2 regions of the Bacillus sp. z50 genome follow, and region 1 is predicted to be linked to the other one. Evidence: a T-box and tRNA genes for the amino acid it is inferred to sense, from the RefSeq annotation. Region 1 holds a T-box; the other holds one or more tRNA genes.
The links. A T-box is a leader RNA that pairs with one kind of tRNA and senses whether it is charged. The one in region 1 lies ahead of trpS (tryptophan--tRNA ligase), so its partner is inferred to be a tRNA-Trp.

Region 1 (14,633 bases):
AAAGAAAAAGTACGATCTGTTGTATTATTAAATCCCATATTATCCGTAAAACAGAGCTATGAAAAAGAAGAAATAAATAAATTTTTCTTTAAGAAAATGAAAAAAGAATTGTACCAAGCCTACCATTTGGATGATCATACATTTAAAGAATGGATGGAGAAGAAGCCGGATACGACATTAGGAAAAGATATGCCGGTCTTAATCGTGCACGTCCTCGATAGGCTGGAAAGCAACCTGCCGGTTAAATATAGCTCATTCATTAACAATCATCCTTCATCAGAAATTAAGTATATTACACCGGAAAAAAGATATATTATTCCTTATCAAATCAATTCCTTTTTTAAAAACCATGAAAAAGATTTATAAATCTGAATAACCCTCGGGTTGGTTTAATACATTTATATAAACCGACAGGGGGTTTTTATATGCCTGAACATATTATTCTGTCTCCGTATTCCTTTGTTGGATTTGAGATATGCAATAGGTTAATGGAAGAGGGTGTAGAGGTTATTGGGGTGGATCTACCTGTTTTGGTCGATCCAAAAGAAAAGGAAGAAAAAGAATTATTTTTAGGTAGAAATTCAAATTTCAAAGTAAAGAAACATGATCAGGTTATTAATGAAATAAAGGATGGCTATTTTTTTTATATTACTGATATGGATAATGAGTGTGAAAAATGGCTTGAATATGTAGAAAAAATCCCTAAAAAAATTGAGGATACGTTTATTTATGTAGGTATGGATAAAGAGGGATTGGTTAACAAGGATATTCCTAATCGAGTGGATACCACTATCATATTGCCAACCGTATACGGTCCATGGCAGCCGGAAAATACCGTCTTTTACAATTGTCTTAGTCAATCTCAATTTCCTTTTGAGCTATATGATTTAGAAAACAAAAGAGATGCTATCTATATAAGCGATGCCATTACAGCTATTTTTGAAATATCAAAATTTGAGCATGGAATCTACCAGGTTCAATCTGATATAAAAGAACATTGGCACCTTTTATTAAAAGAGCTTGGTTATCGGATTATCGCAGAAACTGGTGAAAAGCGAAATCCTGACCTTCAAAAGCTGAACATTAGGGAATATTTAGCGGTAACAAAAATATCCCCGCATGTGGGGATCAATTTAGTTAAGCAGCATATAAAGATTAGGAACCTCATGAGCTATTAGAATACTTTTTATATAATCGCCCCTTTCTATCATTATTAAGGGGTTTTTACAATTATTTGGAAAGGCGGTGGTTAACATGAAGAGGAAGCTTGAATATATGGCAATGGGCATGAAACACTATTCAGAAATCAAAAAGAAATTAAGTGAAGCGGGCTTAGATATAGATCGTCAACAATTACAGCCATTTATGGACATTTTCTTTACGGTTATGGATGAGGCTTATGAAAAAGGATATAAAGATGGTCGTTTAAAAAAAGGTGAGTGAAAGTCCTTCACTTGATTAAATTTGTAAATTTACTTATAAGGGATGGAATCTTTTTGAAATAAGGACTCAATTCGCTGATAGTGGACATTAGAACATCAGATTGTTCCATCAGTCTAGTGAAATCAATATTGGATGCTTGCTGTTCTTCAGGGGGAGGATCTTCCTTCGCCTGATTTTTCGTATGACGATCACCAAACATAAATCGATTAAAAGCCTCCTGATTGTCTGACCTGTTTCTATGATCATTGTTCAAGACATTCACCTCGTTTTTCACATATTCTTACTAATTAATGTATGTTGATATTGCTGGCTTGTATGGACATTCATTCATCTTTTTCGGAAAATTTGTTGCAATAAGGATTGATTTCTTTTAGAATTAGTACCAAGTCATAATATCAAATAATATAATCAGATGAATATAGCAAGAGGGGTGTAAGGATGAATGCTGGCATAATCGGAATTGGCAAATATCTTCCTGAAAACGTGGTAACAAACTTTGATTTGGAAAAAAAGATTGATACGTCAGATGAATGGATCCGAACACGCACTGGAATAGAAGAAAGAAGAATTGCCGATGATACCGTTGATTCTTCACATATGGCCTACGAGGCAGCAGTCAGGGCGATGGAGAATGCTGGAGTGACTGCTGAGGAAATTGAATTAATTCTAGTGGCAACTGTCACACCGGACCAATCCTTTCCTACAGTTTCCTGTATGATTCAAGAAAGATTGGGCGCAGTTAATGCAGCAGCTATGGATATTAGTGCAGCCTGTGCAGGATTTACCTATGGAATTGTAACTGCAAGTCAATTTATTAGGACAGGCAGCTATCGCACAATCTTGGTAGTAGGTGTGGAAAAGCTTTCAAAAATTACGGATTGGAATGACCGTAATACGGCAGTACTATTCGGAGACGGAGCAGGAGCAGCAGTATTGGGTCCTGTCAGTGATGGAAAGGGCATTCTATCTTTCGAGCTTGGAGCGGACGGTTCTGGTGGCATTCATTTAGAGAAAAAGCAAGATTATCTCACGATGAATGGCCGGGAAGTGTATAAGTTTGCAGTTAGACAAATGGGTGAATCATCCATCAATGTTTTAAATAAAGCAGGTTTGACAAAAGAGGATGTAGACTTTTTAATTCCGCATCAAGCAAATATACGAATTATGGAAGCTGCGAGACAAAGATTGGAGCTTCCAATTGAAAAGATGTCCAAAACGATTCATAAATATGGCAACACATCGTCATCTACTATTCCGATTGCGCTTGCTGAAGAAGTGGAAGCAGGAAAAATAAAAGACGGTGATTTGCTCGTATTAGTTGGTTTTGGAGCCGGTTTAACATGGGGAGCAGTTGCGATGCGATGGGGCAAATAAGAAAAGCCGAGATTAACTCAAGGAGAGATTGTAATGGAGAGTAAACGTGTAGTTGTGACAGGTATGGGGACCATATCACCTTTAGGCAATACTATCCGGGAGAACTGGGAAAACTTAGTGGCCGGAGTTTCAGGAATCGGGCCATTAACCAGAGTTAATGCGGATGAGTACCCTGCTAAGACAGCGGGGGAAGTAAAAAACTTTGAGATAACAGATATTATTGATCGGAAAGAAGCTAGAAAAATGGACCGGTTCACCCATTATGCGATTGCAGCATCAAAAATGGCAGTTGAGGATGCTAAATTGGAGATTACTCCTGAGAACGCAAATCGTGTTGGTGTATGGATTGGTTCCGGAATTGGCGGCATGGAGACATTCGAACAGCAATATGAAACATTTCAAAAAAGAGGCTATCGTAGGGTCAGTCCATTTTTTGTGCCGATGCTTATTCCGGACATGGCTGCAGGACAAGTATCCATACTTCTCGGAGCTAAAGGGGTAAATTCCTGTACGGTGACAGCATGTGCTACAGGAACGAATTCAATCGGAGATGCGTTTAAAGTTATCCAGCGCGGTGATGCGGATGTGATGATTACAGGAGGTGCGGAAGCCCCTATCACGAAAATGTCTGTAGCTGGTTTCTGTGCGAATACTGCTTTATCCTCTAACCCAGATCCTAAAACATCAAGCCGTCCATTTGATAAAAATCGAGATGGATTTGTTATTGGAGAAGGTTCAGGCATTCTCGTACTTGAGGAATTATCACATGCAATTGCGAGAAATGCGCCGATATATGCTGAAATTGTCGGATATGGATCAACAGGGGATGCCCATCATATAACCGCTCCAGCCCCTGAAGGAGAAGGTGGCGCAAGAGCGATGAAAATGGCTATTGATGATGCAGGTCTTGATCCGGAACAGATTGATTATATTAATGCTCATGGAACAAGCACAGAATACAATGATTCCTATGAAACGATGGCCATTAAAACAGTCTTTGGTGATCACGCTTATAAACTGGCAGTAAGTTCAACAAAATCGATGACCGGTCATTTATTGGGAGCAGCAGGTGGCGTTGAAGCAGTCTATACGGTTTTGGCAATCAAGAATGGTATCATTCCACCGACTATTAATCTTGAAACACCGGATCCCGTGTGTGATCTTGATTATGTCCCGGGTGAAGCAAGAAAACGCCAAGTTGACTGTGCGATGAGTAATTCACTTGGATTTGGCGGCCACAATGCCACAATCGTTTTTAAAAAATATAACGGATAGAAAACTTCAAGCGGCCTCTCTTTTTGGATCATCTACCAAAAAGGGAGGCTATTTTGATTCCCATAAAATATATCCTTTCATATAATGCTCTATTCAAATATAAACAGGATAGGTGAATGGGATGGGAGTTATCAGAACGGATAAATGGTTGGAGGAGTCCTTTAATGATCGGTTAAAAATAGAAGAGAATATTTTAGACACAGTAAATATGCGAGAACATGTTCTAATTGAAGTTTTAAATAGAATTGGCCTATACCAGCCCAACCTAAAAACAAACAAGACATATCAAAATATGAAGGAACGGAAGGTGTGGCATAGAATCGCACTTTATCATAAAAAATATAAAAAAGCATGGGATGGTCCGGATATTCCTATTTTCCTATTTCCGATGGCAAGTGAAGTGTTCAGCTTATTTCGCTCTCCCAATAAACATAAATCAGGGATTGCTTTCATTGATAAATTGTTTTTATTTATATCGGAGAAGGTGAAGGATAAAGAACTGGAAGCTCTATTTGTCCATGAATATCATCATACAACGAGATTGGAATCCCTGGGGGGGCAGGTTAAGCATAGATTGGCAGACTCTATTATTATGGAGGGTCTTGCAGAATTTGCGGTATCAGAATATTGCGGTGAATCGTATTTGGCGCCTTGGATAACCAATTATCAAACGAAGGAAATCGAAGAACTGATTACAGAAAAATTCAAACCGAACTTTGATATGAAGCGATCTGATCCCCTTCATGATAAGTTGTTATTTGGGCATGGTACAATGCCAAAAATGGCCGGATATGCGGCAGGTTACAAACTTGTAAAGGATTATGCAGATCTTCATTCCATGAAGACTAGGGATATGATTGGTCTTTCTACTGATAAAATAATCAATGGATAATTCACTATGCAAAGAAAATCAATTTGCCACTCATACAAGGAATATTTTACAGGAAACTTGCCTATAATGATTGACAAATAGGATAGAAGTGAGGGATATTCGGGAATGTTGTATCTCCATGATGTTTGGGTAAATTGGTTTGAAGGTGAAGAAAACAGTTATAACATTTGCAGCTTTCACGAGTGGAGGAAAGAGGATACGGTTGAGTTACTTGACCAGGTTCCGCTTTTGAAGTTGGAGCCGGTTCTTTTTCACTACATTGAAAATGATTTATTGGAATTGCCTTCAAGTCTTCTACAGGATGTTTATAAGAAGGCGTATATTCGGAAGAATCATGAAAGACTTCCGATGGATTATTGTTTTGTTGCTACAGATGGGACAGGCATCATTGCTATTGATACGATAGGATACACCATACCAATCCGAAAGAGTAGATTAATTCCAAGGCAGGAGCAATTGGCTTATGATATGGTACGTAATGTGGATGCGCATCAGTATGACTATCAGTCAATGATTACAGATTATCAGAAGAAAGAGTATCATATCCTTTCCCCATCTCCTGATTTTATGCTGGGGTTAACACGCAAGGAACGTCAATTAAAGCAATTATTGTTCATGGTACTTGATCAATTAAAAAGTTCAAGCAATACAGCTGAAATTCGTTATTGGTATACAGAATGGGCGCCTGAACAATATTCCACAGTTTTAAAAATGGATTTTGATGAAATATGGCACAAGCTATACTCGGAAATGAAGATAGGCTGGTCAGAAAAACACGCCATGTTATGTGAACGTTTAATAAAAGGCCAACCATTTTTCGAAAAGCTCTGGGAAATAGAAGTAGGAGATCGACCATCCATGCTGTAATGGATGGTTTTTTTTATATAAAAAGCTTATGACTCAAGCTCCTAGGAGCCGAAGCTAGATTAAGTAAAAAGCTGAGGCGACTGTTCAGCTCCGACAAGCATAAGAGGAGGCACGTAGGGAGGCGCTCTTTCCTCCCGTAGTGGCTACACTTATGACCTCGAGGAGCTAGGAGCCGAAGCTAGATTGAATAAAAACCTGAAACTAACTTAAGGAACGAAGACTAAAAGCGCCACATCGTGTGGCAACGTCTTTGTGACCAACATCCTGTTGGCCTCCGCAGAGTATTTGCTTATGACTCGAGTTCCTAGGCCCTGAAGTCGAATATAATAAAAAAGTGCTGAAGCTAGATTCAATACAAATCTAGCTTCAGCACTTTAATTTAGAACAATCTTTATCTTCTTTTACGACCTAAACCAATTGCGTTTTTCATTTTTCGTAATGTTTTATTAGCAGCTTTATTTGCCTCGAGAGCTCCTTTGTCGAGGATTTCATCCAATTCAGGGGAATTCAGTAATTCCTGATGACGTTCCTGAATAGGTCGTAGTGTTTCAACCACTACATTGGCAACCTCTGCTTTAAAATCTCCATATCCCTTACCTACAAAGCGTTTTTCAATGGATTCTATGCTTTCACCGCTTAGTGCAGAGTGAATGGATAGAAGGTTTGAAATACCTGGTTTATTTTCCTTGTCGAATTTCACGATTCCTTCTGAATCCGTAACCGCACTCTTGATTTTCTTCTCAACCTGCTTTAGATCATCTAATAAAGAAATAGTTGATTTTTTATTTGGATCGGATTTGCTCATTTTTTTGGTTGGCTCCTGTAAAGCCATGATTCGCGCCCCTGAAGCAGGTAGTTGGATATCAGGGATTGTAAAGACATCTCCATATTTTTTATTGAAGCGTTCAGCAATATCACGTGTCAATTCAACATGCTGTTTTTGATCATCGCCTACTGGAACAATGTTGGTTTGATATAAAAGGATATCAGCAGCCATCAATGGAGGATAAGTCAGAAGACCGGCTGAAACAGATACCTGTGATTTAGATTTATCTTTATATTGAGTCATTCGCTCAAGTTCACCAATAGAAGTATTACATTGCATAATCCATCCGGCTTCTGTATGAGCGGGAACCTCAGATTGGATAAAAATTGTCGCTTTCTCAGGATCAATCCCAACAGCCAGATAAAGGGCTGCAAGATTTCGAATGTTCTTTCTTAGTTCGAGGCGATCCTGCGGAACCGTAATCGCATGGTGATCAACTATGCAAAAGTAACAATGGGAATCATTTTGCAATTCTACGAACTGCCGTAATGCTCCTATATAATTACCAAGGGTCACCAGACCGGTTGGCTGAATGCCAGAAAAAATAATACTCATTTTCATTCTCCTTTCAATATAAAAAATCCCATTCGTCTCCACTATTAAAAGGGACGAATGGGATTCGCGGTACCACCCTAATTGTTTACGTTCTATACATAAACCACTCAGGAATATCCAAAAAGATATTCTTGCCCAGTAACGCGGGCAAACGTCCTGTCATACTGTCATTTTTCCTACAGGAGGCTTAAAAGTCCATTCAGGTATACGGGCTGTTTGTTCGCAGCAACCACAAACTCTCTGAAAACCTTGTACTACCTTACTACTCTTTGTCATAGCCTATAATAAATATTAAGTAATGATATTCTACTTAAACCTGATTAGAAAAGCAACTATCCAAAGAAAATAATTGAGCAAATAAAGGTAATGACACATGAAAAGATACCTGCATAAAGTAAAGGGCTAGTCCAGGAAAAGGTAAGTACCTCCATATTCGGGCCTTTATCTTTAGAATCGCCTTCTAGTTCAGATATATATTCTTCTTTTTTTGAATTGATTTTCCAGAATTTTTTAAACGAGTAGGAAAAGAAAGAAAAGAAACCTCCTCCTATTACATATAGGAGAGCGCCGGCACAAACATAAAAGAGGCCTATCATAAAATAGCTATCAATCAATGAAAGCAGAAAGGGACTTTTTATATTAATTGAATAGATAATTGAAATTAGAAGGCTGATACCGTTTAATAAAAGAAATTTTTTTTGTGAAGACTTCATGGGTTTCCTCCGAATATAAGTTGTTTTATAAAGTGTATTTAAATTTTATACCAATAATTTAAAAATTAAAAGTTGCAAGTTTATTTATAAAATTTTATTATATTCATAACGTTTCATTTTAATTAAATATGCTTTTCTGGTTGGAATTATCTGAAAAATATAATTTTTTTGTTTTTATAGGATATTTTACCCAGACATTGGTGTATCAAGGTTTGTTGTTAATTCTTGTATTCGAAATGACATATGTTCGTAAACAAAATGTAAAAAAATGATTGCAAAAAATTCTGAAACGTTTTATGATTGGTTACGAAATCTTCTGAAAATTAGAAGAGTAAAAAATAGGGAGGTCATTTACTAGTATGAAAGCAAAAAAAATCTCATTATTTCTTGTAATGATTCTTGCTTTGAGCACTTTCCTTGCAGCTTGTTCCGGCGGAGACGAAGAGACAGGTAGCAATGATAAAGGTGAAGGCAAGAAAGACGTTGAACAAGTACTTAACTTAGTGGAAACTTCTGAAATTCCGTCTATGGACACTGTAATGGCTACTGACTCTGTTTCTTTCAACGTTATGAACAATACGATGGAAGGTCTTTACCGTTTAGGTGAGGGAGATAAAGTTGTTGCAGGTGTTGCTGAGGGAGATCCAACAGTAAGTGAAGATGGAAAAACTTTCACTATCAAACTGCGCCAAGATGCTAAATGGTCAAATGGTGATCCTGTAACAGCTCACGATTTCATTTATGCTTGGCAAAAAGCTGTAAATCCTGATACTGCTGCTGAATATGCATACATGATGTATGTAATTGAAAATGCTGAAGAAATCAACACTGGTAAAAAGAAAGTGGAAGAGTTAGGTGCTAAAGCGCTTGATGATTACACTCTTGAAATTAAACTAACAAATGCTATCCCTTATTTCCAATCTCTACTTTCTTTCGGAACATTCATGCCACAAAATCAAAAATTTGTTGAAGAACAAGGCGAAAAATTTGGTCTTGAAGCAGATACAACACTTTATAATGGACCATTCACGATGTCTGAGTGGAAACATGAAGAAAGTTTCACACTTTCTAAAAATGATCAATACTGGGATAAAGATACTGTAAAGCTCGAAACAATCAATTTTAAAATCGTAAAAGATACTAACACAGCCGTAAACTTATATGAAACAGGTAAAATTGATCGTGTAGGATTGACTGCTGAAAACGTTGATAACTACAAAGATAGCGAAGAATTCGGTACGGAAAAAGATACTTCTGTATACTTCCTTCGTTATAACCAAAAGAACAAAGCATTAGCAAATGTTAATATCCGTAAAGCAATTGATATGGCTTATGACAAAGATGCTTTTGTAAAAACAATCTTAAATAATGGATCTGTACCTGCATACTACTTGGTACCAAGTGATTTTGTTAAAGGTCCGGACGGAAAAGATTTCCGTGAAGCTAACGGAGATATGAACGTTACAAATAAAGATGAAGCTAAAAAGCTTTGGGAACAAGGCTTGAAAGAAATCGGCGAATCCAAAGTTGAGCTCGAATTGCTGAATTATGATGGTGACTCTGCTAAGAAAACTGGTGAGTATATCAAAGAACAGCTTGAAACTACTCTTCCAGGACTTACAGTTGGCCTTAAGCAACAACCATTCAAGCAAAAACTTGAATTAGAATCTAAAGGTGATTATGACTTCTCTTATGCTGGTTGGGGTCCAGATTATCAAGATCCTATGACTTTCATCGATATGTTCGTAACTGATGGAGCTCATAACCAAATGGGATACTCAAATCCTGAGTATGACAAATTGGTCGAAGAAGCTGGATCTACATTATTAAGTGATTTGCCAGCACGTTGGGAAGCTCTTCAAAAAGCAGAAAAAATCCTAATTGAAGAAGATGCGGCCATCAGCCCACTTTATCAACGCGGACTTTCATTCCTATCGAAGGATAAAGTTAAAAATCTATACAACCACGCCTTTGGCGGAGATTACAGTTACAAGTGGGTATCAATCGAGGAATAATAGCTCGTGTGCCTGAATGGGAGAGTGCATGCCTGAAATGGCCATGTGCTCTCCTTTTCCCTAGTTATAGGAGAAAATTCAGAATAGAAAAACAATTGCCAAAAACTGAAAAAGGGGGGCTAATAATGCTGCGATATACATTACAACGGATATTCTATATGATTATTACTTTATTTGTTATTACAACTGCTACCTTTTTCTTGATGAAAATGCTGCCGGGATCTCCGCTGAAAAATCAGGAAAAGCTTACTGCTGAACAAAAAGAGATTATTTATGAAAAATATGGACTGAATGACCCAGTGCCGAAGCAGTATGTCACTTATATGACAAATTTAGTTAAAGGGGACTTAGGTACTTCTTTCCAATATGACAACAGACCGGTTACAGAATTAATTGCTACACGGATTCCAAATTCTGCCCATCTGGGTTTTCAAGCTTTGCTGTTTGGAACGATTGTTGGCCTAATGTTAGGAATAGCTGCTGCACTGCGTCATAATACATGGATAGATTATGGTGCCACTGTTATTGCTGTCCTGGGTGTTTCGATCCCATCCTTCGTTTTTGCAGGATTTTTACAGTATTTCTTAGCCGTTGAAAATCAAATCTTCCCGGTTGCTTTCTGGGATGGATTCGAATATACGATTTTGCCAACACTGGCGCTTTCCGCTGGGGTTATAGCAAGCATCGCTCGTTTTATGAGGTCTGAAATGCTAGAAGTTATGGGATCGGATTATATTACTCTTGCAAAAGCAAAGGGTTTATCTGGTGTAGCTGTAGTATTTAAGCATGGTATAAGAAATGCATTGATTCCAATTATTACGATTCTTGGACCAATGGCTGTCAATATTATGACTGGAACACTAATAATTGAACGAATCTTTGCTATTCCTGGATTAGGGGAACAATTTGTTAACTCTATTAATATGAATGATTATCCAACCATTATGGGTACTACGATTTTTTATAGTGCACTATTTATTCTTGTAATCTTCTTGGTGGACATCATGTATGGAATTGTTGATCCTCGTATCCGCCTTGCTGGGGGGAAAAAATAATGGAAAATAATCTAAAGACAGAAAACCTTTCTCCAGAATTATTTAAGGTTGTAGGGCAAGAATCTCATGAAGCAGAGAAAATCGTTCGCCCCAGCCTAACATTTTGGCAGGATGCATGGAGACATTTACTTAAAAATAAAGGTGCAATTTTTGGACTTGTCATGGTTGTGATCTTCGGTCTTTTAGCAATCTTTGCACCAATGACGTCTGGTTACACATATAAGCAACAGGACATAGCAAATTCTAAATTGCCGCCTCGTGTTCAGGGGTTGGAAAATATCAGCTGGCTTCCATTTGATGGTACAGATAAAAATGGTGTGAATGTCTATGAAAAAAATGGTATTGAAGACAGATATCACTGGTTTGGTACAGATGATTTAGGGCGTGACCAATGGACAAGGGTTTGGTACGGCGCAAGGATTTCCTTGTATATCGCTATATTGGCAGCCGTAATTGAGTTTTTCATTGGTGTAACCTATGGAGGGATATCCGGTTTCTTTGGAGGCAGAATTGACGCTGTCATGCAGCGTATTATTGAAGTGCTCGTCGGTATTCCATATCTAATTGTTGTTATTTTAATGATCCTAATTTTCGAAAAACCTGGGGTAATTTCGATTACACTCGCCATGGTTATAACCGGTTGGATAGGAATGGCTCGGATGGTTAGGGGGCAATTCCTGAAATTAAGAGATCAAGAGTATGTTTTGGCTTCGAAAACGCTAGGTGCTTCAAATAGAAGCTTAATATTCAAGCATTTACTACCAAATGTATTAGGACCCATTATTGTTACATCGATGTTTACAATTCCGGGAGCCATATTCACCGAGGCATTCCTAAGCTTTATTGGTCTGGGAATTGCTGCACCTGAAGCTTCTTTGGGTTCTTTAGTAAATGACGGTTTTAGATATATAAAATCATATCCATATTTATTGATCATTCCATCCTTAGCTATCAGTATACTAATCTTAAGCTTTAACTTATTGGCTGATGGTCTCCGTGATGCGCTTGATCCAAAAATGCGAAAATAATAGGGAAGGAGAATTATAATGGAGAAATTACTTGAAGTAAAAAATTTGCATGTCTCCTTCGATACCTATGGTGGTGAGGTTAAAGCTGTACGTGGAGTTAGTTTTGACTTGTTCAAAGGAGAAACATTGGCAATTGTTGGAGAATCCGGTTCCGGAAAATCCGTTACAACAAAGGCATTAATGAGATTAATTCCGAATCCTCCAGGACGTATAAAAGAGGGACAAATACTTTTTGGAGAAAATCGTGACCTTGTTAAAATGACTGAAAGAGAAATGCAACGAATTCGCGGTAAAGAAATGTCAATGATATTCCAGGATCCGATGACTTCTTTAAACCCAACCATGAAAGTCGGTAAGCAAATTATGGAAGGGTTAATCAAGCATCAAAATTTAAGCAAAGCAGCTGCCCGTGAGCGAGCTATCGAGCTTTTAAGATTAGTAGGGATTGCCCAGCCTGAAATTCGTATGAACCAATATCCTCACCAATTCTCAGGCGGAATGAGACAGCGTGTAGTTGTAGCGATTGCTCTTTCATGCAATCCAAAAGTGCTGATTGCAGACGAACCAACAACAGCCTTGGATGTTACCATTCAGGCCCAAATACTAGAATTAATGAAGGATTTACAAAATAAAATTGATACATCCATTATCTTTATTACACATGATTTAGGAGTTGTTGCGAACGTAGCTGATCGTGTAGCGGTTATGTACGGAGGACAAATTGTTGAGACTGGAACGGTAGATGAAATTTTCTATGATCCGCGCCATCCGTATACATGGGGGCTATTATCCTCAATGCCTAGCCTAGATAATAGTGGGGATGTTGAGCTTACAGCGATTCCTGGTACTCCTCCGGATTTGATTCATCCACCGAAGGGGTGTCCATTTGCACCAAGGAATCCCTATGCTTTAGCAATTGATTATGAAAAGGAACCGCCTATGTTCCAGATTTCAGATACTCATTTTGCAAAAACTTGGCTCCTACATCCTGATGCACCAAAAGTAAATCCACCGGAGTTAGTCCAACAGCGTATTCGCCATATGGCCTCCAATTTTGAAAAACCTGTACAAGTAGGAGGGGTTAACTAATATGGCTACAAAAGAAAAAATTATCGAAGTCAAAGGACTTAAACAATATTTTAATGTTGGTAAACCGAATATGGTTAAAGCGGTGGACGATGTATCTTTTGAAATCTATAAAGGTGAAACATTCGGTCTGGTGGGAGAATCTGGATGTGGCAAATCTACAACAGGGCGATCCATTATCCGTTTATATGATTTGAGTGGCGGAGAAGTCATTTTTAAAGGGAAAGAAGTCCATGGCAGAAAATCAGGTAAGGATCTAAAGCAATTTAACCGAGGTATGCAAATGATCTTTCAGGATCCTTATGCTTCATTAAATCCTCGTATGACTGTGGGCGATATTATTGCTGAAGGCATTGATATACACGGATTAGCGAAAAATAAGGAAGAACGTATGAAACGCGTATACGATCTTCTTGAAACGGTTGGACTTAACCGTGAGCATGCGAGTCGTTATCCGCATGAATTCTCTGGTGGTCAGCGTCAAAGGATTGGGATTGCCCGTGCACTCGCAGTGGATCCTGAATTTATTATTGCCGATGAGCCAATCTCAGCGCTTGATGTTTCCATTCAGGCACAGGTTGTTAACCTTCTGAAAAAGCTTCAAAAAGAAAAAGGGTTAACATATTTGTTCATCGCGCATGACTTGTCAATGGTGAAATACATCAGTGACCGTATTGGTGTTATGTATTATGGTAAATTGGTAGAAGTTGCAGACAGTGAAGATCTATATAAAAACCCAATGCATCCATATACACAATCTCTACTTTCTGCGATTCCTCTGCCGGATCCGGAAAGTGAACGCACGCGTAGAAGAAAACCGTATAATCCGGACGTTCATGGTTATGATGAAAATGAACAACTAGAAATGCGTGAGATTGCACCAGGACATCATGTATTGTGTTCATTAAATGAATTTGAGCAATATAAAAAAACATATATCAAAAAAAATTAGTATGAACCGTTTGTGGTTCACGAGTCTTATTTGGAATATGTAGCAAAAAGGTTATCCTTCTGTGGATAGCCTTTTTGATGTATTTTTGGAAAAAGAGGGAAGTGAGATGTTTTTTCATATTTATAGGAGGTATAATAATAGTGACATGAAGGAGTGATGTGGGGGATGAAATTGGTTAAAAAAATGGCAGTGTTAATGTCAATCCTAATGATAGGGACACTGTTTACAGAGGTATCATATGCTGCTACAGAGGCTGAAAAAGAGTTTTTACTACATAGTGGACAGAGTATTGTTCTAGAAAACAAGGAACTTCCTGAGGGGATGCAACGATTTATAAAAGAATCGAAATATTCATTTACATATCCTGATGCAGTAAGAGGCATTTATGTGACAGGAAATTCTGCAGGGGGCAGTAAATATAAAGAACTGGCAAAATTAGTGGATACAACAGATTTGAATGCGATGGTGATTGATATAAAAGATGACTTCGGTAAATTAACCTATAAACCAGATGCATCTAAGCCATATGCTGAAGCTGGAACAAATCTAATT
Region 2 (14,633 bases), on a different contig from region 1:
AATGATATTTTGCATCAACGTTTATCAGATATAAATCAGATTCTTTCTAGGTCTCGCTACTTTAATATTGATATTAACCAACTATACACCGTTGCTATTGTGAGAAGGAATAATAATATGTATAGGATTCAAAAAGAGTTTGAAAACTTTGTTCGGGAACACTTAAAAAAACAGCGTATACTTATTTCTTTTAAGGAGATGGAACTAGTTATTTTGTTATTTCATCCTCTAAAAGATCATTCTATGGTTCAGAAGGTTTTTAGTAATTTAAGAGAAGCTTTAATGGAACAATTCCCTAATTATCCTGTTCAAATTGGTTACAGCGAGATAGGACATAGCATTTTGGAGGCAAACTCTCACTATAATGAGGCTGCAATTGCTCTCATCTCCAACCCCAACGCATCCATTACTGCATTTAAAGATATTAGTGTTTTATCAATATTTATTAATGATTTAAATATAGAACATATTAAGCAACTTGCGAATAATCGATTTGCAGGAATCTTTTCATTAAAGGAACAAAAACGGATTGAGCTCTTAGAAACTTTATATATATATCTAAATAATAATTTAAAAATTGAATCCACGATACGCTTATTAAAGATTTCAAAGAGTGGACTTCTCTATCGACTAGAAAACTTGAAAGAGTATTTGAAGACAGATTTTAAGGATCCTAATGAGAATTTCCAAATCCTTCTTTTATTGAAAGCGATGGAAATATATTTTAAGACTAGCAATACTCAAGACAGTAATTTTATTGTGGATTTTACAAATAGTTAATCCAATGGCGGCTAAAAGTTGATATAGAGGAATATCATACTAATAATCCAGATTAAACAAACGCACAGATCCTTGCTTCTGGTCTATATTTTTTCTAAGAATTCAAATTGATACTATGGGTTTCTATAAACAACGGAATTAAGAGATTCAGTTTGTATAAATAATCAATGGCACCCTGAATTAATGGACTGTTTGGACTCTATTTATGCATATATTGTGTATAAGATTCAGAATAGTAAATTGACAGGGTGGGGTCCATACTTCAGGCTTAACCCCAAGTGTATCAAGGTGTTGAGCCTTTTTCTATTTTCAGTAAAAACCCATTACTCCTGTATTTTTATACATTGGACAAATACTGCACAGAAGCTGCACACGATACTGCACAAGCCCAGTGTTTCCATTGGATTCAGCTGTCTCCATTATTTCTGTTAAATCCAAAATGTTCACCGAACCGATTCGAGTCCTCATCGAGCCTGACTTCTACGTGTGAATCTCCTTCTGTAATCACCTTTGAATCTGGGATTGTCGGGGAATGTTTCTCGTTATCATACGAGTAGGTAATCCACTCCCTTATGGATTCATCGGGATCGGGAGGTGTGCTATCGGCATCGCCTACGGTTTTTCCTGTGTATTTTTAGGATAGCATCCTCCTCTTCTCCCTCCCCCATTACATACACGTCTTCCCCGTATTCCTCAAGGGATGACTTGGACCAAGTTTTCTCATACTCTTTATAATCACGGATAACCTTAAAACGCAGGTTATTCACGGTTATTCAAACAACTGCTTTGTCACTCAATCAAAAGCACCTCTTTAATATTTCATATAGTAAATATATCACAATGTAATAGACAGGAATAAATGTAAAATATAGCGGGATAAGTTAGCTTATTAATTGAATTGAGGGAATAATAAAAACAGTGCACATTGAATGAAGGTGTGCACTGCTATTTTCATACTATATTTTATGCGTGTTTCTAGATTTTTATCTATTTTTTCATTTTGATACATATAAGGCCTTTAGAAACCTATTACGTTTTACTCAAAAGGAATTTTCTCTCAACTTTTACCATTAGAATCTGATAAGCATCCGTAGGTCACACTAAAGATAAAAGATTGCAGGTCAACAGCTATCAGAAGTTTGGTGGCAAATAAAAAAACCATGTACATCTTGTACATGGTTTTATGACCCCTACGGGATTCGAACCCGTGTTACCGCCGTGAAAGGGCGGTGTCTTAACCGCTTGACCAAGGGGCCAAATGGCTCCGCAGGTAGGATTCGAACCTACGACCGCTCGGTTAACAGCCGAGTGCTCTACCACTGAGCTACTGCGGAATAATAGTATGGGCGACTCAAACTATCGACCTGACACTTATCAGGCGTGTGCTCTAACCAGCTTAGCTATAGGCCCATTATGATATTTTTGGAGCGGGTGAAGGGAATCGAACCCTCATCATCAGCTTGGAAGGCTGAGGTTTTACCACTAAACTACACCCGCAACAATGGGAGGGCTGATGAAAAACGAACCCAAGAATGGCGGAACCACAATCCGATGCGTTAACCATTTCTCTCTAATCGCCATATTTATTGGCAGGGGCAGTAGGAATTGAACCCACACTGGAGGTTTTGGAGACCTCTGTTCTACCTTTAAACTATGCCCCTATTATAAATGGTGGAGGGGGGCAGATTCGAACTGCCGAACCCGAAGGAGCGGATTTACAGTCCGCCGCGTTTAGCCACTTCGCTACCCCTCCGATTATTTTGAGTGCCGGCAAGAGGACTTGAACCCCCAACCTACTGATTACAAGTCAGTTGCTCTACCAATTGAGCTACACCGGCATAATACTTAGGTAAGATTAAACATATTAAAACTTATTTTATAATGGTGGCTCAGGACGGAATCGAACCGCCGACACAAGGATTTTCAGTCCTTTGCTCTACCGACTGAGCTACTGAGCCAACTTCATTATGTAAATGGCGGTCCGGACGGGACTCGAACCCGCGACCTCCTGCGTGACAGGCAGGCATTCTAACCAACTGAACTACCGGACCATTTATTGCGGGGACAGGATTTGAACCTGCGACCTTCGGGTTATGAGCCCGACGAGCTACCAGACTGCTCCACCCCGCGACAATAATAATTTGTTTCCATATACTACAAGGTATTTAAGGTATATATGGCGGAGGAAGAGGGATTCGAACCCCCGCGCGGTTTAACCCGCCTCCCGGTTTTCAAGACCGGTCCCTTCAGCCAGACTTGGGTATTCCTCCATATAGGTTGTGTATCTTGTAGGACTCGAACCTGCGACCGGACGGTTATGAGCCGTCTGCTCTAACCACCTGAGCTACACCGCCAAAATCAAAATCCTATTGGGTTTAAGTAATGGTGGAGCCTAGCGGGATCGAACCGCTGACCTCCTGCGTGCAAAGCAGGCGCTCTCCCAGCTGAGCTAAGGCCCCATATTTTTTAGAATGGTCGGGAAGACAGGATTCGAACCTGCGACCCCTTGGTCCCAAACCAAGTGCTCTACCAAGCTGAGCTACTTCCCGCAAAGGAATGGCGCGCCCGAGAGGAGTCGAACCCCTAACCTTTTGATCCGTAGTCAAACGCTCTATCCAATTGAGCTACGGGCGCATTCTTGCAAAAAACTAGTGCCGAGGGCCGGTCTCGAACCGGCACGGTAGTCACCTACCGCAGGATTTTAAGTCCTGTGCGTCTGCCAATTCCGCCACCCCGGCATATCACTTGGCATTGGAGCGGAAGACGGGATTCGAACCCGCGACCCCCACCTTGGCAAGGTGGTGTTCTACCACTGAACTACTTCCGCATATAAGTGCGGGTGAAGGGAGTCGAACCCCCACGCCGTAAGGCGCCAGATCCTAAGTCTGGTGCGTCTGCCAATTCCGCCACACCCGCATGTTTATAGATGGTGAGCCATAAAGGACTTGTACCTGCAATCCTCGAGCTTCTAATTGATTAATTTCAAACCCTCTCGTTGACTGCTTTATTATTCTAATATGTATTTATCTATATTTCAATAAGTAATATATGGTAATATTAATTTATTTTTCTTCTTATATCAAAAAGATTAAAATTCCATGAATACATCTATCATACATAGGGATACAGGTTCCTCATATGTTGTTTGAACCCTTGCTTATACGCTATATAAACAACTCAAGATCCTTATTATCCTATTTATATTTTAAATTATCTTAGGAAGGCATAACTATCATGTTACAGTTTGAAACGGAAAGAGTGATATTCCTAGCACCATTAGAAATATAGATACCAATTCTAGTATAAAAAATCTCCTACCTTCTCCATATAACTTTTGAAGATTTCATGAATTGAATATTAACTTTTAGAGATTTTTTTCTCGTTTTTCCAATTAACTTTTACCTACTTAACAATACCTTTAATGATTCTAATATCAAAAACCAAAAAGTTGCCGTGTAATTACCATTAAATACAGTTGAAATATCAATCCTATTGATCATTAATAATTGTTCACTTCTTTTTTATCGCTATTGATATTTATTGCTTTATGATTCCATTCCTGATTACCAATTGGTAATGAAGAAGTAACTCTCATTCTTCGCTTCGTATGCACCAATCAAGCCTATAGAAACAGTTCTTTCATCAGTCTCCCTCTATTTTCTTTAAAATATGTAGGTATACTTAATTCATATGGTCATAGATAATAGCTTTAAATATCTGTTTGAGTTCTTTTGATGTTTTTCCGCGAAGCCATTCGACTTGGTCAATTGGCAGCGTGAGCTTAAGGGTGATCTTTTCATCAGGCATCTCGACTTTCCTGATGTCGGCAAGGGAAATCCCCTTGTCAATGTCTGGAAAATCAATCTGGTTCTCATCGATATGGTCAATGCCCTGGTGCTCAAAGGGATCATCGATCACGCAATTCAAGTTCAACTGCGGGAGACGACCAGGAATTGATTTTATGTACATGAATGAGCTGATTACTCGGTTATCGGTCAGCTCAATTTCAGCGATAATGCTCTCGCGACTGCTATATTTCTTTAGGGCTACCTCGCTCACGATGATGTCGAGCTCCAATGAAAATCCGGATGAAGTTTCCAAAATATATATCGCACTATTAAAAATATGGATTTCTTCGCCGTCAAGATTCACCGTTTTTACGCCAACCATGTCATTCCCCTCCAAAAGAGACCGTCGGGAACATTCCCCCACCCGGCTTATTTTCTTTCATTCTACTAAATCATGGTAGTTCCTCCAAGCATAGCTTCTCGACGATGGTAATGACATTCGGATGCTCCTTCAAAACCGAAGCGGGAAGGCCTCAGATATTTCGCCTTCTAATAGCTGTTTTACTATGGTACCTTCTTTTTTACAAAAACAAGCAGATGCATCACCCTGCTTTCCATGATGGTGTTGAACACCTTAGTGATTGCTTGCTCCGACACATCTTAAAAATTGGTGAAAAAACTGGCGTTTGCCTTGCGCGTCGATTCAGCGAACGAAGTAGACTTACAAATCTTACTTGATTAAGTAACCGAACCACCTGCTTTGTTGGTTTGGAAAGAATTTATACATAGCACGGAAGTTCTTTATGCTAAAATTGAAATTGTATATCATTAATGAAAGAGAAGAAGGCATTTTATGAAGAAGATTACTACAATTAGCTTAGGTATACTATTGATTATTTTTGTGTTGGGCCTTACGGGCTTCTATTTTTGGTCCCAACAAACGTACAAAGCATCAGAAGAAGTTACATCATATGTAGATTTGGATGACATACAGACGGAAGAAAACTGGCTTGTGTTCGAACCTATAGAAAAACCAAAAAGCGGGATCATTCTTTATCCTGGAGCAAAAGTGGAGCCTGAAGCATATAGCTACTATGCCCAAGGTTTAGCGGATAAAGGTTATTTGGTGATTGTCCCGAAAGTCAACTTGAACTTTGCCCTACTCGATATTAATCAGGCGGATTTAATTATAGATGAGTTCAGCGATATAACGAATTGGTATGTAGGTGGGCATTCACTTGGCGGCGTAGCCGCAGCATCTTATGCATACGATCATCTCGAAGATGTAAGGGGTTTAATCTTATTGGGTTCCTATCCAAGTGATTCCAGTAATTTTTCAGAAACTGATCTCCCCATCCTCTCCCTGTATGCCGAGTTTGATGGGTTAACTACTACTGATAAAATAGCTGATACAAAACATTTGCTTTCGTCTGAAGCAACCTTATATGAGGTTAAAGGCGGAAACCATGCCCAATTCGGTATGTATGGAACGCAAGATGGAGACGGAAAATCTACGATTTCAGCAAAAGAACAGCAGGATGAAATAATAGAAGAAACATTAAAATGGCTGAATCAATATCAAAGATAAGGGCCGATTTTTTTAACATATCTGATACTGTAATAGCCCACCCGTTTTACGGGCGGGCTATTTTAAACTTTTATCTTTCATTTGAGGTAACCGCGCCTCACAAGCGCTATTATTTCTGACTATTTTAAATAAAACCCATAGTCTCTTCACAGATGTTTTTCACTTATTCAATTACACTACTAATAATCTCGAACCATTATTCCTTTTACTAGTATGATTCCCCATAGATTCAGATATTCGTTCTGAAACAGTAAATTTTGCAATTTAAAATCACCTACAAGCTCTAATTTAAACAGTAAAAAAGCTGTGCCAAAACAACTCATTTTTGACACAGCTTCTCTTTTAATTTTTCACAATGCGCTTGTACCCTGAATATGTTGCTATGAAATAACCGCCATATACAATAATCATAATTAACGCCGTAAACAAAGCCGGTATGAAAACGGAAGGTTGACCCATCATCAGAAGTTCCTGATTGACCACTTTAATTCCAAAAATCGAATGGATGATTGCTAAAGACAATGGCATCATGAAGTAAATAAATACCTGACCGAATATCGCCTTGTTAATTTCCTTACTTGTTACACCTATTTTTCTTAGCATGCTATAGCGCTCCATATTATCACTCGCTTCAGATAACTGCTGAAGCGCCAGTACAGCTGCACTTGAAATGAGGAACACAATCCCAAGATAAATACCAATAAAGACAATCATTGTAGACGATCCAATACTTTGGTCATACAACATTTGCTTAGTCATTACGTTGACATAAAAACCATATTTAGAATAAACTTCTTCATTTTGAGTTAAATGATAAAGCTCGTCTTCATTCACTTGACTATTACTACTGTAATTAACATTAGACAGTGACATATTAGGTGTCATACCTTCAATAGCTTGATCTGGAACAATCACGGTAAATGCAACTCTTCCTGGATAATCATTTATATATTGTACGTACTCTACTTGACGATTAACAATCGTATAATCCATAGCGTTCAATTTAATGGACTGATTTTCTTTAATATAGGCATTCACTGCATCAAAATAAGTCTCATCATCTGATATGAGGAGTACTTCTCCTTTATTAAACGTTTTCGGTTCAATGTCTTGCATTTGCAAAAGCTTTACATAATCAGATTCTTTCATCAATAAGATTTTTTTACGAGAGATTGCCATATCAAAGTATTGTTCTAACTCTGCATTTGCAAAAGGACGCAATAATTCGTTATACGTAGAATCCGCTTCATATAATTCAAAGGAACTATTTTCACCCATCTCATCCAAGTCCATACCCAATATTTCAATCGCTTGATCTATATTCTTTATTTGCGTATCTTCTTTTCCATACAGGTAGAATGTTGCATCATACGGCACTTGATTTACAAGCTGTTTTTCTCCCGCCGTCTTTATGCTAAATCCTGTTGATAAAACACCAATTGTGAAAAAGAGCATTAAGCAAATGATAGTCATGGATACAAAGGTTGTATTTACCTTGCTGCTTATTTGGCGTAGAACAAACATATTTAAGCCTTTAAAATATATAGTATTATTTCTTTGCAGCATATTAAGAGCAAATCCAGAAAGAGACATAAAAAACAAAAACGTTCCAAGTGACCCCAGTCCAACGCAGGTCCACGTGACAGTCAAACTTTCTGTTAAACCATACTTTAAAATAACAGTATAAGCAATCCCAAGAGTAATGAAGGATAAAACAAAGAACGCGATTGATGTTGATACTTTTCGGATCTTCAGGCTTTCATTTTTTCTAGCGGCTGTTAGCAAGTCGATGAGCTTATACTTCGAAATCACTAAACTATTAAAGATCATAACGAACAGAAAGATAATCCCAAAATAGCTCATTGTTTTGAACATCGCTTCACTGGAAAAGACAACTTCGAACTTTGTCATATCTGCCTTAAATAACGAAACCACTAGAACGGACAATCCTTGAGATATAAATATTCCCAGTAGTAATCCGGCCATTAACGATAAAACACCTATAAAAAGTGTTTCCATTACAACTATTAACGATATACTATATTTACTCATACCTAGCGTCATATAAATTCCGAGCTCTTTTTTTCGTCGTCTGATTAAGAAATTGTTTGCGAATAAAATCAGAAACCCTAACACAATCGAAACAAAAACAGATACTATTGAAATTAATTGTGTTATCGATTGAATCATTTCCGACTGACTGGCGCTTAAACTAGACATAGCAGCCGAAGCTGAAATCGAATTAAAGCTATAAAATATACAGACTGCAAATGTTAATGTTAAGAAATAAATTGCATAATCCTTGAAGCTTCTCTTCACATTGCGAGCAGATAATTTAAATAACATTATTCGTGTCACCTCCGAGAAGTGTTACCACCTCAATGATACGGCCGAAAAATTCTTTCCTCGTATCATCACCTCTCACCAGTTCATTAAAAATCTCCCCATCTTTAATAAACAAGATTCGATGTGCATAGCTTGCTGTAAACGCATCATGTGTGACCATTAAAATTGTAGCCTGGAACTCCTTATTTAATTTCTCAAATGAATCTAGCAGTAATCGGGCAGATTTTGAGTCAAGTGCTCCTGTCGGCTCATCAGCGAGAATTAATGACGGGTTCGTTACAATTGCTCGGGCTGAAGCAACACGTTGTTTTTGTCCACCCGACAGTTGATATGGGAACTTATTTAATACCGCCGTAATCTCTAATTTATCGGCAACTTCATTTACTAGCTTTGTAATATCAGCCGGCTTACGACCTTGTATGGTTAAAGCGATTGCGATATTTTCAAACGCTGTTAATGTATCGAGCAAATTAAAATCCTGAAAGATAAATCCTAGCTCATCCCGGCGGAACTTCTCAAGCTTTCCAGCCTTTAATGTCGTAATATCCTGACCATTTATATGAATATGACCCGTTGTTACATGATCAATTGTAGAAATGCAATTCAACAGTGTCGTTTTCCCGCTGCCTGAAGGACCCATAATACCAACAAATTCCCCTTGTTTTACATCAAAACTTATATGATTAATGGCTTTTGACACATTTCCTTTATTACCATAGTATTTTTCTATATCTTTTACTTCCAAAACTGTATTCATAACAACCTTCTCCTCTCTTTTATGCTTTTAGTATATCCCCCCTACAGCAATACAAATATTGAAGTTGGTTGCATAAACCTTACATTTTTGAAACTTGCACTGGAGATTAATGGCGAAAACCACCATACAAATTCATACCACAAATCATTAATAATCTCATTTTCGTAATAAAAAAGAGCCTTTCTCTCAAGACTCTAATAAAACCAATTTACTTTTCGGGAAAATGATATTTACCTCGGTTCCTACATCCTTCTGTGATTTGATCGTAATCCCTAAATGCAGCTTATCTACCAACATTTTGCAAAGATATAGACCGATGCCTGTTGACTTTCTGTATATGCGTCCATTTTCTCCTGTAAATCCTTTTTCAAATACTCTTCCGACATCCTTTTCATCAATACCAATGCCATTATCAACAATATGAAGTATAAGATTATGCTCATGATTAGTCGTATAAATAGAGATGAAACTATTTTCTTTATAACAATAATTAATACTGTTAATGATTACTTGATTCACTATGAACTCAACCCACTTTTCGTCACTATAGACCACATCATCTATCTCTGATAACTTAAGCTGAATCTTTTTATGAATAAACGCTTTTGCATTTCGCTTAATTACTTTGGAAACACATTCTTTTAAACGAAATTCCTTCACAATATAATCCTTGCTGGCACTGCTGCTTCTCGCATAATACAAGGCCTGTTCAATATAATCCTCAATCTTCGTTAATTCCTCAGTTAAGCCAACAATCGGACCACCTTGATAATTCTCAATTATTAGCTTACTAGATGCAATCGGTGTCTTAATTTCATGGACCCACGCTTCAACATACTCTTGGTATTCCGATTGCATAGTCTTGTAGTGGTTGACATACTCATGCACCTGCTTGTCACTCGTCCGTAAAATGTCATATAAAATCTTTCCTTCTAAAAATTCAGGCTCATCCATAATTTCAGATAGCAAATATTTTTGATCAAGATTTTCAACATTTTCTATTACCCCATCATAAAAAGGTTTTTTCTTCATAAATTCAAGAAAATAAGAAGTAAGCAGCGGACCAAACCAGCATAACCCGACTATAACAATAACACCCTTTTGTATAGAAATAAAAGCTAAAAATAATGCTACCGTCATAAAAAGAAAAACATTAACCGTAATAAAAACGACTCTTTCCTTTAAAAATGCCCACAATGTCATGACATGATATACCCCAATCCTCGTCTCGTTTCAATCGGGTTTTCCATACCGATTGCCTCTATCTTTTTACGAAGTCGAGTAATGTTAACAGATAGCGTATTGTCATCCACAAATAAATCAGATGACCATAGATCCTCCATCAGCTGTTCTCTAGAAACAATAATTCCATTATTTTTCATTAAACAATGTAAGATTTTTATTTCATTTTTTGTTAGTTCCTCTTTCTTGCCTTGATAGGAAATTGTCCCATTAGCCAAATGCAGCTTCAAATCCTTGTAAGTCATTACAGCACTTTCTTGTTTTGCATATGTCCTTCTTAAAATATTTTCAATGCGTGCCAACAAAATTTGCGTGTTATATGGCTTCGTAATGAAATCATCTGCGCCTATATTCATGCTCATCAATTCGTCCACTTCCGTGTCTCTGCTTGTCACAATAATAATGGGTACCTGAGAGTATTTGCGGATTTCGCGACAAATATAATAACCGTCGTACACAGGCAAATTAATATCCAATAAAATCAAATGAACATCATCCTGACTTGCATAGTTCATGACATTTTGAAAATCATCCGGTGCTTCCACTTCATAACCATAATTTTTTAAAAATGCGGTTAATTCTCTACGAAGCGTCTCTGCATCCTCAATGATTAATATTTTTGCGTTTTGCATAGTGATCACCCCTTAACGAGCTTTACAATTGTTCATTCTTGAGCAACAAAAATCCTGCACCCTACAATGAAGCTAGGCTGTATTTTATATTTAGTCAATAGCTCATTTTTCATTATATTACTTTGAATATTGGATTATCGTGTAGAAAAACCCAAATAAATGATGTTTATCTTATCACAAATCAGATAAGGTTTGGAATTCTGCAATTCAGGAAATGTCCCTGCTCCGTTACTGTAAAGGAACTAATATTTCACACAAATGATTATCAATCATTTGTTTCTATAATTGGTTGTTCTCTAATGGATAGATTATTTCTTTCTATCTCCGAAAAAATATTGCCCCAAAAATTAACTGACTGCCTCTTTTGTATGATCAAGCAAGAAAACAGCATATTTCCCACCAGGAAATTTACCAACATGAGCTGGTTTTACCACATTAAAATCTTTATTTTTAACAACGCAAACTTCATAACAATATTCCTCTTTAGGAGTAATCTCTGGGTTATCTTACGGTATACCTAAAATTGTAGAATTATCAAATACTCCATTCAATTTTGCCGACTTTTTAATAATTAGAGTATGCTTTAATTAATCAGTTTCTTTGTCAACTGCCCGTTGATAAGCCTTTTTAATTCTGCTACATTTTATTTTAAAACTGGATTTCTTGTTGCTCCAAACATTTCCCAACCTATTTGTTCATTTACAAAAATAAAAGGAGAAACAGCATCTTTTGCCATTCTCCTTTTTATCATTTCATTGCTTGCATTTCTACTTCCGAATAAAGAGAAAGAGTGAATTTCCCACAAGTTATTCGGCTCAGCATCAAATAAGTCGTTAAGTTCATATCATTTTATTAAATTTCTTGCTAATCAAAACAATTTCACGGTATACACAAGGCTTTCTACCTGTATCTTGTTTAGCTCTTATGCAATTGCTAATAATCTTAATCAGAAAAGGACTTTGTATACTTAGGTAGCAAGTACCGGAATATCACCAACGCATGGACAATCCCAATTCCTGCAAAAAGAGCCCTCACAAACCATTCCTGCCAAAGCAGTATGATACCATTCATATCGCCACCACCAAAAAATCCACAAAGTACACTCAAATATAGCGGATCAAGCAGTAGCACGACTAGTGAGGTATACCATGCGATGGTCCGGAAAACCTTTGATTTTACTGAACAGATTGGTTTACAAAATATAATAAGAAGCCAACTGAAAACAAGAGTTGCAATCGCACCCGCCAGACAGAAAATTCCCATCTGAATATCTGTCATCAGGGTATGATATACATCCACCTGAACCCCCAGCCCCATGAAATTGATTTGCTTGAAAACCCCGTAATAAAAAGCTACTAGGAGGTGCGCCCCCTCATGGATGATATAGTAAATGATAATAGCCGCAATAATTCCAATATATTGTCTTACACTTCTGCTCATAATAGTCACCTATCTTACTTACCGTTATACTTTTATGAATGACAAATCTTTAAGCTAAACAATGCCTATTCAACAAACTCTTAGCCAACCATCAGCCTGTGATTAGATTGTGATCATTTGCATTATTTTTTCATTTGTATGTTAATTCACAAAGGTAGTATATAGCATATAGGCACCTAAAACAATACATTTTTCTATCTACACCTCTTTTTGCAGATTCACTCGAGTACTCTTTAAATATAACCATACCGTAACCCAGTAATAGCTATAGCAATCATTAATCGTAACGAACAAATGTTATTAAAGATAAACCCTCCTAATCCACTTTAAAAGGTGATTTAATAGCATACTAGAGCAGATAAACTGAAAATATTGTTAAAAGTGTCTCTACTAAAAAAGCCGCCCACTAAGGGCAGCTCTTCTACTTCTTTACTTTTAAAAAGAAGAATTTTTATTATCCATATGTAACTTTCGGGTTACAGCTACAATTCTTTCTTTAGGAACATCCGGATGCTTGTCCTTGATTATCTTGACACATTCAACCCAATTGATTTCAGATTTTAACAAAGAAGCGATTTCGTTTTCTATCATTGGATCTATTTGATAAATATCACAATCGGTTTCATCCGTTTCATTCTTTCCATCCACACTTTGGTCAATTTTATCAAACAGCAGCGAAGCAACAAGATGAATAGCTATGATAATTATTTTCACAGTTGTAGAAAGATCGATGACTGTAAAAAAGTAATCAAGTGCGCTAATAACTATATAACTGCCAGCGAAAGTTAAGATATTCGCAATCAACTTATTGACAAAGATATCCTTATAAATGTCCGTTACGGCATGAAGAAAGCTATCAATAATAGTCCCCACTCCCATATCTATAAGACACAACAGAAAAAGAAACAGAATTAAATAGATTAAATTCTCATAATACTGGCCTGTAAAATGAATAATCAAAGCATAAATAACCATGAGAGGTAGAAACAAGAATAAAACAACCGTCATAAGTAAAGAAGTGGATAGAAAAAAATTCTTCACAAGTATAGGCTCCAGTCTCCATAGCTCTTCTCCGCCTACGGAGGTTTTTGTTAAATTATAACAATTATTTCGCATAAAGTCAGCAACTGCATATGAATATCCTGCCTTTTCCGTTTTAGTTTCTACTTCCAGCTTAATCAAAATCTTGCGAGAGCCACCCACAGCCTCTACTAAAATAAGACTTTCACTTTAAGGACGGCGCATCTCTACTTCACTTACGTTTACACTTCTAAATTAATGCCATTCTTTCATTAGAGATAGGCAGATCTGGTTAAGCACTCTCTTCATTTCCTAATAATTTCACGATGATTGTATCCTTTACAATGAAAGCCACTTGTCCCATGCATACATCCTCGAATGTATCATAGATTCTGCCGGCACTGCGCGTTCCTTTTGCAACTGTCTGATAACTATTAGCCACATAACCAACCTTACCAATTGTATCGAGCTCGGCTTGAATTGCTTCATCATCATGCTTATTATCTAAGTCTTTTCTTAAGATTATCTTCTGACCAACCTTGAAAATATCCGCTCCAAAATAATGACAAACACCTACAACGGATATATATTTCTCTGCCATTTCTATCCCCTCCATGTGACACTTTTTATTACTTTACTCTCTATATATTTACGAATTTCACAAAAATAAGTTTCGTTGGTTCCTTGTTTTAACCTAGCTGGTTACAAAAAAGAGATAAGGCAGCTCACAGATCTTATCGGTTCTTGTATCTTCTTAATAGGACCTATTTTGTAGCTCCTCCACCTTTTAGTCTGTATGAATACCAATATATACACAATTAACAAGCCTTAGAGAATCGAAAAATGATTCCTGAGACTTTTAACGTTTCTTTACCATTATTATAATTCTGAATTTAACTCCTTCAATTTATGAGAGTAATGCTTTTTTTGATTAAAGTATACATATTCTAGTCTCTCACAATAGCTTAAATCGCCATCCATGATAGTCGTACCATCAAATACAAAGGAATCCAGTTTTTCTAAGTCCTTGATAAAGGATA

Region 2: it encodes a tRNA-Trp, which carries the amino acid that the T-box ahead of trpS (tryptophan--tRNA ligase) is inferred to sense. The anticodon was not compared.

The regions. Positions count from the first base shown of each region.
Region 1 covers NZ_JBZFQL010000004.1:51,396-66,028, reverse strand. Annotated here, with positions in the region: gene AC4G3N_RS12885 (alpha/beta fold hydrolase) at 1-366, shown strand, start outside; gene AC4G3N_RS12880 (Rossmann-fold NAD(P)-binding domain-containing protein) at 426-1,178, shown strand; gene AC4G3N_RS12875 (ComZ family protein) at 1,255-1,443, shown strand; gene AC4G3N_RS12870 (hypothetical protein) at 1,451-1,696, opposite strand; gene AC4G3N_RS12865 (beta-ketoacyl-ACP synthase III) at 1,882-2,817, shown strand; gene fabF (beta-ketoacyl-ACP synthase II) at 2,851-4,092, shown strand; gene AC4G3N_RS12855 (DUF2268 domain-containing putative Zn-dependent protease) at 4,214-4,984, shown strand; gene AC4G3N_RS12850 (YjbA family protein) at 5,090-5,851, shown strand; gene trpS (tryptophan--tRNA ligase) at 6,243-7,232, opposite strand; T-box leader at 7,279-7,517, opposite strand; gene AC4G3N_RS12840 (DUF3899 domain-containing protein) at 7,565-7,945, opposite strand; gene AC4G3N_RS12835 (peptide ABC transporter substrate-binding protein) at 8,305-9,960, shown strand; gene opp3b (oligopeptide ABC transporter permease) at 10,086-11,015, shown strand; gene opp3C (oligopeptide ABC transporter permease) at 11,015-12,043, shown strand; gene AC4G3N_RS12820 (ABC transporter ATP-binding protein) at 12,062-13,132, shown strand; gene AC4G3N_RS12815 (ABC transporter ATP-binding protein) at 13,134-14,081, shown strand; gene AC4G3N_RS12810 (putative glycoside hydrolase) at 14,265-14,633, shown strand, end outside.
Region 2 covers NZ_JBZFQL010000002.1:38,566-53,198, forward strand. Annotated here, with positions in the region: gene AC4G3N_RS05995 (V4R domain-containing protein) at 1-780, shown strand, start outside; tRNA gene AC4G3N_RS06000 (tRNA-Glu) at 1,965-2,036, opposite strand; tRNA gene AC4G3N_RS06005 (tRNA-Asn) at 2,040-2,114, opposite strand; tRNA gene AC4G3N_RS06010 (tRNA-Gly) at 2,204-2,277, opposite strand; tRNA gene AC4G3N_RS06015 (tRNA-Trp) at 2,368-2,441, opposite strand; tRNA gene AC4G3N_RS06020 (tRNA-Tyr) at 2,450-2,533, opposite strand; tRNA gene AC4G3N_RS06025 (tRNA-Thr) at 2,546-2,618, opposite strand; tRNA gene AC4G3N_RS06030 (tRNA-Phe) at 2,663-2,738, opposite strand; tRNA gene AC4G3N_RS06035 (tRNA-Asp) at 2,755-2,831, opposite strand; tRNA gene AC4G3N_RS06040 (tRNA-Met) at 2,837-2,910, opposite strand; tRNA gene AC4G3N_RS06045 (tRNA-Ser) at 2,958-3,050, opposite strand; tRNA gene AC4G3N_RS06050 (tRNA-Met) at 3,061-3,130, opposite strand; tRNA gene AC4G3N_RS06055 (tRNA-Ala) at 3,164-3,239, opposite strand; tRNA gene AC4G3N_RS06060 (tRNA-Pro) at 3,253-3,329, opposite strand; tRNA gene AC4G3N_RS06065 (tRNA-Arg) at 3,338-3,414, opposite strand; tRNA gene AC4G3N_RS06070 (tRNA-Leu) at 3,433-3,518, opposite strand; tRNA gene AC4G3N_RS06075 (tRNA-Gly) at 3,533-3,607, opposite strand; tRNA gene AC4G3N_RS06080 (tRNA-Leu) at 3,615-3,696, opposite strand; gene AC4G3N_RS06085 (hypothetical protein) at 4,462-4,950, opposite strand; gene AC4G3N_RS06090 (alpha/beta fold hydrolase) at 5,422-6,156, shown strand; gene AC4G3N_RS06095 (FtsX-like permease family protein) at 6,499-8,502, opposite strand; gene AC4G3N_RS06100 (ABC transporter ATP-binding protein) at 8,492-9,259, opposite strand; gene AC4G3N_RS06105 (sensor histidine kinase) at 9,446-10,462, opposite strand; gene AC4G3N_RS06110 (response regulator transcription factor) at 10,459-11,133, opposite strand; partial or broken gene AC4G3N_RS06115 (GyrI-like domain-containing protein) at 11,362-11,699, opposite strand; gene AC4G3N_RS06120 (hypothetical protein) at 12,076-12,573, opposite strand; gene AC4G3N_RS06125 (hypothetical protein) at 13,009-13,755, opposite strand; gene AC4G3N_RS06130 (HIRAN domain-containing protein) at 13,886-14,194, opposite strand; gene AC4G3N_RS06135 (leucine-rich repeat domain-containing protein) at 14,473-14,633, opposite strand, start outside.